Regions from separate parts of the Burkholderia sp. BCC1972 genome, predicted to be linked through region 1. Evidence: riboswitches for the same ligand, from Rfam matches in the RefSeq annotation. Region 1 holds a riboswitch; each other region holds the start of a gene.

Region 1 (5,464 bases):
AGCGCGACGCTCTTGCCCGGCAGCCATTCGAGATTGCCGTGCTTGCCGAGATGGATGACCGCGTCGACGCGATAGGCATCGCGCAGCCAGAAATAGAACGCGAGATACGCGTGCGGCGGCACGAGATCCGCGTCGTGGTAGCTCGCGTAGTCGTTCTCGCCACGCGAGCGCGACGGCTGGATGCCGACGAATACGTTGCCCGCGCGCCAGCCGGCGATCGTGAAGCGCCCGTGGCGCAGCGTCGGGTCGGCTTCGGGCGGCCCCCAGCGTTCGTTCAGCGCGTCGCGCACGGCGGCCGGCAACCGCGCGAAACGCGCGACGTAGTCGGCCAGCGCGTAACTCTGAAACGCCGGGCGCAGCGCATGCACGGCCGCGTCGTTGGTCACGCCTTCGGTGAGTTGCGCGATCAGCGCGTCACCGTCGGGCGGCAGGTCGGCCACCGTATAGCCCGCATCGCGCAGCGCCGCGAGCACGCGCAGCGCCGACGCCGGCGTGTCGAGCCCGACGCCGTTGCCGATCCGCCCTTCGCTTTGCGGATAGTTCGCGAGAATCAGCGCGACACGCTTGTCGGCGTTGTCGAGCGTGCGCAGCCGGCACCAGCCGCGCGCGAGCGCCGCGACGAACGCGATCCGCTCGGCGTCCGGCTGGTAGCGCACGACGTCGACCTCGGTGTGCGGGCAGCGATACGCGAGCCCCTTGAAACTCACTGCGCGCGTGACGATGCGCCCGTCGACTTCGGGCAGCGCGATGTGCATCGCGATATCGCGCGCATGCAGGCCCTGGTTGTCGGCCACCCACGCATCGCGATTGCCGCCGGACAGGATCACCTGCAGCACCGGCGCGTCGCCGGCAAGCACGTCATGTTCGGGGCTGTCGATGGCGCCGGCCGCGAACGCGGTCGTGTTCAGCACGAGCGCGACGCCGTGCGTGTCGCAGAGCTGCGTGATGACCTCGCGGCTCACCGCATCCTTCAGCGACGTCACCGCGACCGGCAGCGGATTCAGCCCTGCGTCGATCAGCGCGTCGGCCAGCGCGTCGAACACGGCCGTGTTCGCGGCCTGCCAGTGCGCGCGATAGAACAGGATCGCGACGACGGGCGCGCCGGGCGTCCAGCGCGGCCGCCAGTCGTCGACGCTCGCGCGGTCGCGCGCCGGGTGATACAGCGCGGCGGCCGGCAGCGGGCGCGGCGGCTCGGGTTCGTCGCCGAACCCGAGCGTGTGGAAGGCAATGCTGCGCAGCAGTGCGCCGGCGTTGTGCGCGCCGCCCTCGCGCAGATAGCGCCACCACAGCCGGCACAGATCCGGCGTGACGGTGCTCTTCGCGACGAGGTTCGGATCTTCCTGCAGGTCGCCCGAGAACATCGCGAGCCGCTGCCCGCGTTTCGACGCGAGCGACACGGCCTGCTCGATCCCGTACGGCCAGTACGTTTCGCCGCCGAGATGATCGATCACGACCGTCTTCGCGTGGCGCAGCACGTCGTCGACATAGAAATCGACCGACGCCGGCTGGCGCAGGAACGTGACGTTCGCGAGCCGCACGCTCGGGAAACCGGCCGGCAGTTGCGGCACGACGCTCGCGAGCAGCGACAGCGTCGTGTCGGCCGAACTCAGGATCACGATGTCGGCCGGCTGCTGGTCGATCCGGACGACGCCCTGCGTATCGTCGACGAAGCCGCCCGGCGTGGTGCGCAGCAGATGCATCGTGCGTTACGCCTGTTGCGGCTCGGCCGTGCACGCAGCGTCGAACGCGCGCTGCAGCGCGGCCGCGTCGAGATCCTCGCCGATCAGCACGAAGCGGCTCGCACGCGTTTCGCCGTCCTGCCAGCGGCGGTCGAAATAGCTGTCGAAACGGCGGCCGACACCCTGGATCACGAGCCGCATCGGCGCGCCGGGCAGCGCGGCGAAGCCCTTCGCGCGGTAGATCGTGTGCGCTTCGACGACCCGCTGCAGCGCGGCGATCGTGGCTTCGCGCGTGCCGGCGTCGCCCGACACGACCACCGAGTCGAAATCGTCGTGATGGTGATCGTGATCGCCGTCGTCGGCCGAGCCGTGATGGTCGTGACGCAGGTGGATCGTTTCTTCCGATGCCGACTCGAGGCCCAGCAGCATCGCGAGATCGAGTTCGCCGCGCGTCGCGCGCACGATCTTCACCTGCGGCGGGATCTCGTCGCGGATCGCGGTTTCGATCTGCGCAAATTCCGCGTCGCCGACGAGATCGGCCTTGTTCACGATCACGAGATCGGCGGACGACAGCTGGTCGGCGAACAGTTCGTGCAGCGGCGATTCGTGGTCGAGGTTCGGATCGGCGCGGCGCTGCGCGTCGACGGCCTGCGGGTTTTCCGCGAACTGGCCGCTCGCGGCGGCCGGCCCGTCGACGACGGTCACGACCGCGTCGACCGTGAAGCTGTTGCGGATCGTCGGCCAGTTGAACGCCTGCACGAGCGGCTTCGGCAGCGCGAGACCCGACGTCTCGATCAGCACGTGGTCGATGTCCGCACGGCGCTCGACGAGCGCTTCCATCACCGGATAGAACTCTTCCTGCACGGTGCAGCACAGGCAGCCGTTCGCGAGTTCGTACAGCTGGCCCGCCGCTTCGCCCTGCGCGCCGTCGGCATCCTCGCAGCCGATGCCGCAGCCCTTGAGGATCTCGCCGTCGATGCCGAGTTCGCCGAATTCGTTGACGATCACCGCGATGCGGCGGCCTTCGGCGTGCTGCAGGATGTGGCGCATCAGCGTCGTCTTGCCGCTGCCGAGAAAGCCCGTGACGATCGTGACGGGGAGCTTGCGTAGGGTCATGGTAGGTCTGGTGTCGAAGAAGGAATCAGGACGGGATCGTCGCGTCGGTGGCGGCGAGGCAATTCATCGGGCGAAGCGCAGGAAGATCGCCGCGTGATCCGCGCGGACAGCCGCACGACGGGCGGAACAACGAATCGGACATGACGCTTCCTTGCGAACGGTCGACATCGTGAATGCCAACACGGCTGCCGCCGGCCCTGCCCGCGCCGCCTGCCGTTCGCCGTGCCGGCCCGGGCGCGTTCGCGCGGGGGCAGATCGGCGGAGGAAGCGGAAAACACCGGGCGTCGGGCCTGCTGCGGCCGTGGACGATGCGCCGCCTCCCCGCGGCGCTGAACCCCAACGTTTAGGCCGGTATCCGGGCTGGCGAACACGCCGCTTCGCCTTCCCGGATGCGCGCGGCATCCAGTGGCGGTCGTCCGCCTGCACGCGGCACGCGGCAGGCGGCGAAGCGGCGCTGCATCGCGCTGCGCGCGACACGTTCGCTTACCGTTGCGGGGGCAGCACAGGTTGGCTCGACTGCGGTGCAGGCAGGCTCCCTGTTTCCCGTTTAACTGCGCGCGCCGGAGCGGCACGCGCGAGCACCAAAACGCGTGCGAGTGTAGGCGGCGGTGCGGGGAGCGTCAAGGCGAGCAGCCGGCGGCGAACGCGAATGATTGTCGTTTTCAACTAGTCGAGATAAACTTCACCCGACAACAACGAAACCACTGCGCAACGGCAATGTGAGGCAATCACTCAGTCATCCTTAAATCTTCATGTCGAAACGACAGATATCCGGGCGGCACTTTCCTGTGCTGGCCCTGTCGCTGTGCTCGATCGCCGGTGTCGCCTCCTTCCCCGCCCCGGCGGCCGAATTCGACGACGAACTGCCCGCGGTCGAGGTGCGCAGCCGCCGTCACCCAAACGATCCGCGCGCCGAAAGCGTGAGCACGGCAACCCGCACCGCGAGCCATCCGCGCGACGTACCGCAAACGATCGACAGCGTCGCGGTCGAGGAAACGCTGTCCTATGGCGGCCGCACGCTGGCCGACGCGCTGGCCGGTGTGCCGGGTGTGTCCAATACGTCGGATACGCGCTTCGATTCGTTCCGCATTCGCGGCTTTTCCGCCGCGGGCGACCTGCTGCTCGACGGCATGCGCGACGACGCGCAATACGTGCGCAGTCTCGGCAACATCGAACGCGTCGAAGTACTGAAGGGGCCGGCGGCGGCGCTGTACGGGCGCGGCAGCGGCGGCGGCGTCATCAACCGGATCACCAAGCAGCCGCTGCCGGAAAACTTCGGACATCTGTCGGCGGCGACCGGCAGTTATGGGCGGCTCGGTGCGTCGGTCGATCTCAACCGGACCCTGTCGAGCGCATGGAGCGTGCGGCTGAATGCCGGACGCGAATACGCGGGCAGCTTCCGCGACCATGTCGACGGCACGCGCCAGTACGTCGCGCCGTCGATCAAATGGCGGGGCGCGCGGCGCAGCTGGCTGCTGCAGTTCGAATACGACGCGTACCGACGCGTGCCCGATCGCGGCATGCCGGCGCCGGTCGCCGTGCTCGACGCGGCCGGCAAGCCGGTCGCGTACTCGCTGCCGTCCGCGCGGCGCGCAACCTTCTTCGGCGCGGCGGGCCGCGACACCATCCGCGACGCGAACATGAACTGGCGCTCGGTCTTCACGCACGCGTTCGATGACGGCTGGGAGCTGCGTCATACGCTGGGCGTGCTGGATTTGCGCAGCACCTTCGACAATACCTACGTCACGCAAAGCTACGTCACGAAGCCGCGCGACTATCGGCGCGTGCAGCGAGCGCGCTACCTGCAGGACATGACGCATCTCAACGTGCAGACCGGCATCGAACTGGGCGGCAAGGTCGCGACCGGACCGGGGCTGCATCATCTGCTGTTCGGCATCGAATACGGCTGGCAGAAACGCAGCCCGACGCTCTGGCAGGCCGACGCGGCGCCGGTCCCGATCGGCGGACCGGATCGTTTCGCACTGGCCGGCTCGGCGCCGCGCCCGTATGCGATGAATCGCCACCGTGTCAGCGACTACGCAATCTTCGCGCAGGACCGCATCGACCTCGGCCGAGCGTGGAAGCTGCTCGGCGGCCTGCGTGGGGAACGCTTCGACGTCGCTTCGACCAACGCGCTGAACGGTCTGCATTCGCGGCGCACGACGACGGCCTGGAGCCCGCGGCTCGGCGTCGTGTGGTCGCCGGTCGGCGCGCACAGCGTGTATGCGTCGTACAGCAAGAGCTTCGCGCCGGTCGGCGGCGACCTGATCGGCATCACGCCGGACGCGCGCGGCAACGCCAACGATCTCGGCCCGCAATACAACCGCCAATACGAGATCGGCGTGAAAAGCGACTGGCGCGACGGCGCGCTGAGCACGACGCTCGCGCTGTTTCAGCTCGATCTGTACAACCGCCGCGTGGCCGATCCGGTTCGGCCGGGATTTTTCGACCTCACCGGCCTCGAGCGCAATCGCGGCCTGGAACTGGGCGTCGCCGGCCGGCTCGTGGGCGACTGGTTCGTCCGTGGCGGCATCGGCTGGCAACACGCGCGGGTGGTCGACGCCGAGCCGAAGTACGCGGGCAAGCGCTCGGCGGGCGTGTCCGGGGCGAACGGCAGCCTGTTCGTCAGCCATGCGCCGCTGCGCGGATTTTTCGCCGAACTCGGGCTC
Region 2 (5,464 bases), on a different contig from region 1:
CGCCTGATAGTTGCGCACGCCGGTCCACGGCAGCGAGCGCTGCGGGGCGTTGGCGAGATCGTCGATGCTTGCTTCGTCCGGTTCGGACTTCATCAGCCAGTATTGCATGGATCGTGATCGACGCAGAAAGAGGCTGCTACAAAAGAAAACGGCACCGGGACGTGCCCGATGCCGTTGGATAGGCCCCCGCCTTGGCCGCTAGGCCGGCATCCTGAACCTGGGGTTCAGAATTGGTCGCAGTTAGCAGCACTTCGGGTACATCAGACAGAGTGACGCGCGCGCCCGTGCTACAAATTTCCGCAACCGTGCACATGGCATTGGTTCAAGGAATATATGACCTTGGCGAACCAGGCAGGGAAGCTGACTGAACTGTGATTCGATGCGCCAATTTGACCACCGTTGACCGCCGAGATCAAGGGGAATCGACGCATCGATTAAAACGTTACTGCGTCTCGTGCTGTGCGAGCACCGCGCCGAGCTGTTCGTTCATCTGGTGCATTGTACGACGGATTTCCTCCGCCGGAAATGCTTCACCGTGCCGCACGCTCGTTTGCAGCCGCAGCAATTCCGATGCGAGCGACAGCGCAGCCATCACCGCAATGCGATCGGTGCCGCGTACCGAGCTGTTCGAGCGGATTTTCGACATTTCGGCGTCGACGCGCGCGACTGCCTCGAGCAGCGCCGCTTCGGTCTCGGCCGAACAGGCGAGCCGATAGGGCTGACCGAGAATCGAGACTTCGATCTGCTTGGTGCTCATGCATGTTCTCCGTGGCTGGCCGCGTCATCGCCATCCGGACGCGCCTGCGCATCCAGCAGGTCGAGCTGGTTGTCGGCTTGCTCCGCGCTTTTCGTGCGCGGCAGCTTTTCGAGAATCGCGTTCAGTTTCACCTGGGCGTCGTCGATCTTTGCCGACAGCGTGTCACGCTCGGCCGCGAGCGCATTGCGTTCGTCGCGCAGTTCCGCGAGTTCCGCGCGGACCGTGTCCGCTTCCGTGCGCAATTGCGCGACCTGCTCTTCGAGCGCGAGCCGTTCCGCGTGATAGCGCTTGTTCAGCGAAATCAGACGGCCAATATTTTGAGATAAGGTTTCGAGTTCGTTGAGCATTTGCTGCGTCCTCTAAAGACCCAGCATTTTAGCGCGGAATAACGCGCAATCCGACATCTGTAACGTTTCCAGTCGTAACACCCCTGCTTCTCGCCGTGAATCGGTGCTTCCCGCACGTGTCCGGATGCTTCCTTGACGCTCGCGCAACCCGCTCCTAAACTGGCGCCGCCTCGGTGCTCGCGCGTGGCACGCGCGGTTAAACGGGAAGCAGGGCGCGCGCTCAGGGAGCGTGCCAACCTGCGCTGCCCCCGCAACGGTAAGCGGCCGCGTCCCTTGACGCAGGCCGGCTCGGGCGCGTCTTGCATGCAGGTGTCGCATGCGGGCGCGGGCCACTGCGCGTGACACGCGCGGGAAGGCGAGCCGGACCGCCGCCAGCCCGGATACCGGCCGAGACGGGAAGCCCGCACGGGCTTCATGACGCGTGGCCTGCGGGGAGGCGGGGCGCGCAATGCTTCACGGAATGTTCTTCGATGCTGACCCCAATCGTCCGCTCGGCGTCCCAGTCACGCCCGGCCGGCAACCTCGAGCGGACGCGCCGCGCGTCATGCGCGCGGCCGTGCACGGCATGAGCGCCGCGCGCGCTGCCGCGATCTGGGCCGCGCTGGCCGCCGTGGTCGCGCTGCTGTTCGTCGCGTCGCTGTCGATCGGCAGCGTGCCGATGTCACCGTGGCAGGCGCTTGCATCGCTCGTGCCGCATGGCGGCGACGCGCTGTTCGCCGATATCGTCCGCACACTGCGCCTGCCGCGTGCGCTGGCAGGCTTCGCGTGCGGCGCGCTGCTCGCGCTGGCCGGCGCACTGCTGCAGGTGCTGCTGCGCAATCCGCTCGCGGAACCCTACGTGCTCGGCGTGTCCGGCGGCGCGGCCGGTTTCGCGCTCGTCGCGATGATCGCCGGTGGCGCGTGGTGGCTCGTCGACGTGTCGGCATTTGCCGGCTCGCTCGTCTCGGTCGCGCTCGTGCTTGGCCTCGCGCGCCGCGAGCTGTGGCGCGGCGATGCGCGCGACGCGTCGCCGCGCCTGCTGCTCACGGGCGTCGTGATCGCGGCAGGGTGGGGCGCGCTCGTCACGCTGTTGCTGTCGCTCGCACCCGATGCGCGGCTGCGCGGCATCATCTTCTGGCTCACGGGCGACCTGAACGGCGTGACGGCGCCGTGGTTCGCATGGGGTGCGCTGTTGCTGGCCGCCTGCGTCGCGCTGCCGGCTGCGCCGCAACTGAACGTGCTGCTGCGCGGCGACGCGACCGCGCACGCGCTCGGCGTGCCCGTCGCGCGCGTGCGCGTGCGGATCTATCTCGTCGCGTCGCTGGCCGCCGCGGCCGCGGTGACGACGGCCGGCACGATCGGCTTCGTCGGCCTCGTCGTGCCGCATGCGCTGCGGCTCGCGTTCGGCAACGACCAGCGGATGTTGCTGCCGGCCGCGATGCTCGCGGGCGGCGGCGGCGTGATGGCGGCCGACCTGCTCGCGCGCACCGCGATCGCGCCCGCGCAGTTGCCGGTCGGCGTGATGACCGCGTTGATCGGCGTGCCGGTGTTCCTGTGGATGTTGTTGAGGAGGCCGATGCGATGACGGATGCCGCACTGCACGCCGTCGACCTGAGCTATGCGGCCGTCGACCTGACGCTGAAGGCCGGCGCGCGCACGTTGCTCGCCGCGTTCACGCAGGCCTTCCGCCCCGGCGAGATCTGGTGTGTCGCGGGGCCGAACGGCGCGGGCAAGACGACGCTGCTCGCGACGCTCGCGGGGCTGCAGCCGCCCGCCGGCGGACAGGTCGAGATCGACGGCCGGCCGCTTGCCGCATGGCGCCCCGAGCAACTCGCGCAGCGCCGCGCGCTGATGCCGCAGCAACTGCACGACGCGTTCAGCGCGACGGTGTTCGACACGGTGCTGCTCAACCGCTTTCCGTATCTCGGCGGCTGGGGCTGGGAGCGCGACGGCGATCGCGCGGCCGCGCACGATGCACTCGCGACGTTCGACCTGACCGCACTCGCGTCGCGCGACGTGCTGTCGCTGTCGGGCGGCGAGCGGCAGCGGGTCGCGCTGGCCGCGACGCTGTGCCAGTATGCGCCGCTGATGCTGCTCGACGAACCGCTCGCGCATCTCGACCTGCATCACCAGATCGACTGCCTGACCGCGCTGACTGCATGGCTCGGCACGGGCCCGCGCACGGTGCTGTTCTCGTGTCACGACCTGAATCTCGCGCGTCGTTTCGCCACGCATGCACTGCTGCTCGACGGTCGCGGCCGCGCATGGGCCGGCGCCGTGCACGACGTGCTGACGCCCGAGCGCGCGAGCGACGCATTCGGCTATCCGCTCGTGCTGATCCGCGAGAACGGCCGCGATGCGCTGCTGCCGGCGTGGCCTGCGCGACAATGACCTATCCTGTTCCGATTCCTTCGATGCGCGGCGCGTGCCGCGCCCACGACACGACTCCCCGATGACGACTCCGACCCACTTCCCGCCCGCGATCGCGCCGCTCGACGACGCGCTGCGCACACGCCTGCAGCATGTGATCGACCACAAGACCAAGCCGCCCGGCAGCCTCGGCCAGCTCGAGGCGGTCGCGCTGCAGATCGGCCTGATCCAGCACACCGAGCGGCCGGTCGTGCAGCGCCCGGTGACGATCGTGTTCGCCGGCGACCACGGAATCGCGGCCGAGGGCGTGAGCCCCTATCCGCAGGCGGTGACCGCGCAGATGGTCGCGAATTTCCTGGCCGGCGGCGCGGCAATCAACGCGTTCTCGGGCGTCGCGCAGAGCACGCTCGAGATCGTCGATGCGGGCGTCGCGTCGCCGTTGCCGCTGTCCGACCGGCTGGTGTCGCTGCCGGTCGCGCGCGGCACGCGCAACTTCGCGGCGGAGCCGGCGATGTCGCGCGACGAGGCGATGACGGCGCTGGCCGCCGGTGCGGCGCGTGTGCGTCTGCATGCATCGCTCGGCACGAACGTGATCGGGTTCGGCGAGATGGGGATCGCGAACACGTCGTCGGCCGCGTGCCTGATGAGCCGCCTGCTCGACGTGCCGATCGACGCGTGCGTCGGGCGCGGCACGGGTCTCGACGACCAGGGCCTCGCGCACAAGCGCGCGGTGCTCGGCCGTGCGCTCGTCAAGCACTCGCACGCGATCGCGCCGCTCGACGTGCTCGCGACGTTCGGCGGCTTCGAGATCGCGATTATGACGGGCGCGTATCTCGCGGCCGCGAGCGAGCGGATGACGATCCTCGTCGACGGCTTCATCGCGACGGCCGCGCTGCTCGTCGCCGAGCGCATCGCGCCCGGCGTGCGCGACTACTGCGTGTTCTCGCATACGTCGCACGAGGCCGGCCACCGGCGCATGCTCGAGCATTTCGGCGCGAAGCCGCTGCTCGCGCTCGACCTGCGGCTCGGCGAAGGCACCGGTGCGGCGCTCGCGCTGCCGCTGGTGCGCGCGGCCGCGGCGTTCCTCAGCGAGATGGCGAGCTTCGAATCCGCCGGCGTCGACGATCGTGATGCCTGACCGCGCGCGCGGCGCGGGCGCCGAACTGCGCTACTTCTTCGTCGCGCTCGGCTATTTCACGCGCGTGCCGGTGCCGCGTTCGATCGGCTACGCGGCCGGCGATCTCGACCAGGCTGCGCGGTATTTCCCGCTCGTCGGCGCGTGCGTCGGCGCGTGGGGCGCGCTCGTCTATCTCGTCGCGCTGCGCGTGTTGCCTCCTTCGATCGCGGTCGGGCTGTCGATGGCCGCGACGCTGCTCGCGACCGGCGCGTTCCACGAGGACGGCCTCGCCGACAGTTGCGATGCGTTCGGCGGCGGCTATACGCGCGACGACGTGCTGCGCATCATGCACGACTCGCGGATCGGCACGTTCGGCGCGGTCGCGCTCGTGATCACGCTCGGCCTGAAATGGCAGGCGCTTGCGTCGATGCTGCCGCTGCGCGCTGCATGGACGATGATCGCCGCGCATGCGGCGAGCCGCGCGGCCGCCGTGAGCCTGCTGATGACGCTCGACTACGTGCGGCCCGAAGGCAAGGCGAAGCCGGTCGCGCAGCGGATGGGCGGTCGCGCGGCGGGCGTCGCGGCCGCATTCGGATTGCCCTGGCTGTTCTGGCCCGACTGGCGCATGGGCATCGCTACGTGCGTGGCGCTCGTGCTCGTGCGCGTGTGGGCCGCCCGCTATTTCGTGAAGCGGATCGGCGGTTATACGGGCGACTGTCTCGGCTTCGCGCAGCAACTGTGCGAACTGGCGATCTATCTCGTGGTGCTCGGATGGACGTCGTCCTGATCCGTCATCCGGCCGTCGGTGTCGAGCCGGGCATCTGCTACGGTCGCAGCGACGTGCCGCTCGCCGCGCCGGCCGATGCCGGCGTGCAGGCCGTGCGTGCGCATCTG
Region 3 (5,464 bases), on a different contig from region 1:
GTCGAGCGCGGCCTCGACCGACGTGCTGCGTTCCGGGCTGAGGTTCGGATTGCCGTAGCCGGGGTAGTACAGGTCGTTGAAACTCGGCAGGCGGAAGGCATTGCCGTACGACACGCGAGCCGTGTAGACCGGCGTGATCGCCCACGACAGCGCGGCATTGCCGGTGTTCACGCCTTGTCCGGCGATGATCTCGCGACGCCCCGCGAGGAACAGCGTCACGCTGCCGAGCGTGGCCGACTGGTGCAGCGAGAACGCGGAGTCGTTGCGCGTCGGAATGCCGCCGGGTGCATCGACCGGCAGGAACGCCTGTTCGCGCGTGAAATCGTACGCGAGCTTGCTCTCGCCCGACAGCGGCAGGCCGAACAGGTGGAATCCGCGCGCCTGATGGGTCAGCGACGTCGACGTGCTGATGCGCTGCGAATCGATCTGGCCGGTCGGGATGGCCGGATCGCTCGCATAGAGGAACTGGCGATCGTTCGCATAACCGAACGACTGGTCGAACTGCGTGTCGGGCGTGATGTCGAGATGGAACGCGAGCCCGGTCGTCAGCTGGTGATCGAGCTCGCGGTTCGCATAGCCGCTGTTGTCGAAGGACAGGTCGGAGCGGTGATAGAGCGCGAACGTCGAGATCGACCAGTTGTCGCGCGCGTAGCCGAGGCGCGCATCGAGATCCTGCGCGTGATACGGATTGCGGCCGTCCTCGTGATACGGCAGGACGGGCCGCGTCGAATCGATGCCGGCCGTGTTGTACGCGTGCAGGCCGAGCGAGTAGGTGAGCCCGCCGAGCGCGGCGAGCGGGCCGGTCGACGGCACCGTACCCGACGTGCGCAGCTGCGTGTCGAAGGTCTTGTTCGACCCGCCGCCGAACGACACGATGGTCTGGTTCGGCTGGTTCGACGAGCGGCGCGTGAACAGCTGCACGACACCGCCCATCGCGTTGGCGCCGAACGACGCGGCGGCCGGCCCCGAAATCACCTCGACCCGTTCGAACGCATCCGTCGGCAGGTCGGCCCACGGCGCGATGCCGGTGGTCGGCGAGCCGATCCGGATGCCGTCGATGAACACGGCGACCTGGCTCGCCGACGAGCCCCGGATGCTGACCGATGCGGACGAGCCGGGGCCGCCGGTTTGCGACACGGTCACGCCGGGCAGCGTCGCGAGTGCCTGCGTGATGCTCGGGTCGCTCGGCGACAGCCGGTCGAGATCGGTTCGCGTGAGGACCTGGGTCGACGCATAGCGTCCGTCGAACGATTCGGGCAGGCGACGCGTGTCGGTCACGCTGATCGTCGGCAGGTCGGCGCTTTCCGCTGGCTGGGCGGATTGGGGGAGCGCGGTGTCGCCGGCGGCATGGGCGATCGGAGCAAGCAGCGCGGTGGCGGCGGACGTGGCGAGCAGGTAGCGAATGTTCATGAGACAGCGGGAGAAAGCGTGTTGCGCGTACGGCGATCGTGAGCGGACGGCGGGCAGGTTGCGCACAGCGACGGCGTGTCGGTGCGACGCTTCCGGCACGGAAGCGGATTCGGGAACGAAGGACATCTGACGGATCCTGAGGTCGGGACGTCCATGCAACGGGCGACCGCCAACGGCGGCGCCTGGCGCATCGGGACACCCCGCCCGGTGCGGCTGCTGGACCTCGGGTCGATGGCAGGTCTCCTGGCTCGCGGGTCGTCATCCGTGCAGGCCTTCCCGGTTTCCCAGTGGCATGCAGAGGCACGGATTCGCCGCTCACAGTTGCGGGGGCAGCCGCAGATTCGAGGCATTGCCCCTCCTGCGTTCCCTTTTGATCCCATCCCTGGGAACCATCAGCGCGCAAGGGTAATGGCGTGCGCTCGGGCGCGTCAATTGCCGCGCCGTGCGGGGATGCGAAAAAACGTCATTACCCGGCCATCGCTTTCCGAATCCTTTCCGTCATGCGTCGATGCCGTGTTTATCGTCTGATGAATGGGGCGCGCGCGAACGCGCGCCGGAACGCCGCCTCGCCGACGAAGCCGCGCGTCGCCAGTTTTCCGCTCGAACAGGCGGCCCGCGCACTCGATCTCGTTCAAACGGGCGAGGCGAAAACCAGGCTCGTGCCGCATGTTGCGGATATCGCGGGCCGAACAACACGCATCGAAACGACTGGAGACATCATGACCGACACCCCAGCCCCGATCCTGGCCGGCAAGTGCACGTTCGCGCTGTGCAGCCTGCCGGCGCGCGAGCGCACGGGCCTCGTCACGCACAGCCTGCATTTCCCGCTCGCGCAGCCACGCGCGGCGCGCTCGCTCGACGGCCGCACGCCGCTGCCGCCGCCGGTGATTCCCGCATACGCGCATTCTCTCCTCGACCCCACAGGACTCTGACTGACATGACGAATTCGATTCGCTTCGACGGCGGCACCGCCGTGATCACCGGCGCGGCCAGCGGCATCGGCAGCGGGCTGGCACGCCATGCGGCCGCGCTCGGCATGCGCGTCGTGCTGGCCGATCTCGATCCGGCGAAGCTCGATGCGTTCGCCGCGACGCTCGATACCGACGTGCTGTGCGTGCCGACCGACGTCAGCCGGCCGGAAGCCGTCGACGCGCTGGCCGAAGCCGCGTGGCGGCGTTTCGGCGGCGTCGACCTGCTGTTCAACAACGCGGGCGTGATGGCGACGGGCTTCAGCTGGGAAATCACGCCGGAACGCTTCGAGCGCAGCTTCGCGATCAACGTGCACGGCGTGCTGAACGGAGTCCGCAGCTTCGTGCCGCGGATGCTCGAGCGCAATATGCCGGCGCGGGTCGTGAACACCGCATCGGTCGGCGGCTTCCTGCCGAGCCCGCTGATGTCGCCGTATTCTGCGACGAAGTTCGCGGTGGTCGCACTGACCGAGTCGCTATATGGAGAACTGAAGATGCTCGGCGCGCCGGTCGGCGTATCGCTGCTCGCGCCGGGGCCCGTGCAGTCGGGCATCTTCAACGATCCGTTCGGCGCCGCGCACGACCGGCCCGAGGTGCGCGGTTTCGTCGACACGATGCGCGCGATGCTGAACGCACACGGGCTCACGCCCGACGCGTTTGCCGAACGGGTGTTCGACGGCATCCGCGCAGGGCGCTACTGGCTGATTCCGCAACCGGAGACGATCGACGGCGCGCTGCAGCGGCGTACCGGCGACATTCTTGCTGCGCGCGATCCGTCGCTGCCGTCGTTCTGAATGCCGGCGGGACCGGGCGCGGCAGCAGTGCCCGGCGCGCGCCGTTACATGTGCGTGCCGGCGTGCGAGCGGCCGCCCGGGTCGCCGCCGCGATCGGGCGGCGAATTGTTCTGATCGATCTTCGCGAGCACGAAGCCGGCGTGCGGCAGCGCGCCGGGCGAGCGGCGCATCGCCTGCGCGACGGCGTCGTGCGGCGATGCGGCGGGGAAACCGGAGGACGTCGCGCCCGGTTGAGCGAACGCCGAAAGGGAGGCGGCCGCCAGGGCGGCGGCGACGATCGCGTGCGTGTTCATGGTGGCTCCTTCACGACTGACTGCGGGACAACGTAATCAGTCTAGGGCGCGGAACTTAACGCGACGTGAAGGCGCAATGACGCACGGATTACAGGATATTCATGTACGCCGCGCGCGTCAGGCCGGCGTCGATACCAGCGCGCAGAAGTTCTCGAGATCGACGTTGCCGCCGCTGATCACGACGCCGACGCGCTTGCCCTGCAGCGCGTCCTTCATCCGCCGCACGGCGGCGAACGACAGGCAGCCGGTCGGCTCGACGACAATCTTCATACGCGTGGCGAAGAAGCGCATGCAGTCGACCAGTTCCGCGTCGGTCGCGGTCAGGATGTCGTCGACATCGCGGCGAATGATCGGGAACGTCAGGTTGCCGAGGTACTGCGTCTGCGCGCCGTCGGCGATCGTACGCGGCGTGTCGATCCGGACGATCGCGCCGGACCGGAACGATTGCTGGCCGTCGTTACCGGCTTCGGGCTCGACGCCGTACAGCTTCGCGTGCGGCGACAGCGCGCGCGTGGCGAGCGCGGTGCCCGACAGCAGGCCGCCGCCGCCGAGCGGCGCGAACACCGCGTCGAGCGGGCCGACTTCGTCGAACAGTTCCTTGGCCGCCGTGCCCTGGCCGGCGATCACGTCCGCGTGGTCGTAGGGCGGGATCAGCGTGAGCCCGTGCTGCTCCGCGAGATCGCGGCCGATCTGCTCGCGGTCCTCGGTGTAGCGGTCGTAGGTCACGACGTTGCCGCCGTAGCCGCGTGTCGCGGCCATCTTCGCGGCCGGTGCGTCCTGCGGCATCACGATCGTCGCCGGAATGCCGAGGATGCGTGCCGACAACGCGATCGCCTGTGCATGGTTGCCGGACGAGAACGCGACGACGCCGTGGCGGCGCTGTTCGGCGTTGAAACGCGACAGCGCGTTGAACGCGCCGCGGAACTTGAATGCGCCCATGCGCTGCAGGTTCTCGCACTTGAAGAACACCTGCGCGCCGAGTGCCTCGTCGACCGTTCTCGACGTCAGCACCGGCGTGCGGTGCGCATGGCCTTCGAGCCGGGCCGCGGCGGCGGCGACGTCGTCGTACGTGGGGAGAGTCGGAGCGTTCATGGTGGGTCGTGAGTCGGAAAGATCAGTCAACTGGGAAGAAGCCGCGCGCGTATGGCTTCTACTTCGCATCGTTGTAGACGGTCGCGCGCGAGACGCCGAGATGCTGCGACACGATTTCCATCGCGCGGCGCACCTCGAGGAAGCCGTCGGCCTTGAGTGTTTGCAGCAACTCGCGGCGCTGGTCGGTCTTCAACTCGCGCGGCGTCGTCGCGAGGCGCGTCGCGAACGCGTCGATGCGCTGCCGGATCGCGTCGGCGCCGGCCGGGTCGAGCGTCTCGACGATGGCCTCGCCGTCGGTGCGGCAGAACTGGTTCAGCATGCCCTGGAAGCCGCGGAACAACGTAACGTCGGCGTTCAGGCACAGCGCGGCGACGTAGCGCCCGGTCGAATCCTTGATGCCGATCGACGTGCTTTTCGCGGTGCGGCCGTCGGCGAAGCGGTTCGGGTAGTTCGCGAGCACCTGCGGGAAATCGTCGTCGGCGATGCGGGCGAGGCCGAGTTCGGTCGCCGGATCGCCGACCGCGCGCCCGGACAGGTTGTTGTGGATCGCGAGGATCGCGTGTTCCGGCGTGCGCAGGTCGTGCACGACGACTTCGGTGAACGGCGCGAACATCTCGCCGAGCCCTTCGGCGATGCGCTGCACCTGTTCGATCAGCGACGCCTGCTCGGACGGCGGCGGGGTGCGGTGCGTGGTCATGCGCTTTCCTGCGGGGACGGCGCGTCGGTCGTTTCCGGCCGCGTGATGTCGGCCAGCAACGGCTGCGCGATCCGCACGTAGTCGGCCGAGTCGAGCACGACCGAGCGGTCGAGGCGGCCCGCGTTGAATGCGATCTCGGCGTTGCGTTCGACCAGTGCGGGATCGACGACGAGCGTCACGTTCGCGTCGAACACGAACGGCGGCACGGCG

Evidence for each region. A riboswitch is a leader RNA that binds a small molecule or an ion and turns the genes downstream of it on or off. The one in region 1 is predicted to bind cobalamin.
Region 2: linked by a shared signal. The riboswitch ahead of U5798_RS33810 (FecCD family ABC transporter permease) and the one ahead of cobW (cobalamin biosynthesis protein CobW) in region 1 are both predicted to bind cobalamin.
Region 3: linked by a shared signal. The riboswitch ahead of U5798_RS28815 (TonB-dependent receptor domain-containing protein) and the one ahead of cobW (cobalamin biosynthesis protein CobW) in region 1 are both predicted to bind cobalamin.

Annotation. Positions count from the first base shown of each region.
Region 1 covers NZ_CAJPGH010000015.1:62,887-68,350, forward strand. The annotation lists gene cobN (cobaltochelatase subunit CobN) at 1-1,700, opposite strand, end outside; gene cobW (cobalamin biosynthesis protein CobW) at 1,707-2,795, opposite strand; cobalamin riboswitch at 3,124-3,396, opposite strand; gene U5798_RS21480 (TonB-dependent siderophore receptor) at 3,548-5,464, shown strand, end outside.
Region 2 covers NZ_CAJPGH010000037.1:31,632-37,095, forward strand. The annotation lists gene U5798_RS33790 (EVE domain-containing protein) at 1-108, opposite strand, end outside; RNA gene ssrS (6S RNA) at 180-361, opposite strand; gene U5798_RS33800 (cell division protein ZapA) at 443-757, opposite strand; gene U5798_RS33805 (ATPase) at 754-1,104, opposite strand; cobalamin riboswitch at 1,259-1,511, shown strand; gene U5798_RS33810 (FecCD family ABC transporter permease) at 1,670-2,668, shown strand; gene U5798_RS33815 (ABC transporter ATP-binding protein) at 2,665-3,474, shown strand; gene cobT (nicotinate-nucleotide--dimethylbenzimidazole phosphoribosyltransferase) at 3,536-4,591, shown strand; gene U5798_RS33825 (adenosylcobinamide-GDP ribazoletransferase) at 4,584-5,357, shown strand; gene cobC (alpha-ribazole phosphatase) at 5,342-5,464, shown strand, end outside.
Region 3 covers NZ_CAJPGH010000025.1:107,257-112,720, reverse strand. The annotation lists gene U5798_RS28815 (TonB-dependent receptor domain-containing protein) at 1-1,410, opposite strand, end outside; cobalamin riboswitch at 1,626-1,819, opposite strand; gene U5798_RS28810 (hypothetical protein) at 2,130-2,342, shown strand; gene U5798_RS28805 (SDR family NAD(P)-dependent oxidoreductase) at 2,348-3,172, shown strand; gene U5798_RS28800 (hypothetical protein) at 3,217-3,465, opposite strand; gene U5798_RS28795 (threo-3-hydroxy-L-aspartate ammonia-lyase) at 3,583-4,557, opposite strand; gene U5798_RS28790 (transcriptional regulator) at 4,616-5,254, opposite strand; gene U5798_RS28785 (YbaK/prolyl-tRNA synthetase associated domain-containing protein) at 5,251-5,464, opposite strand, start outside.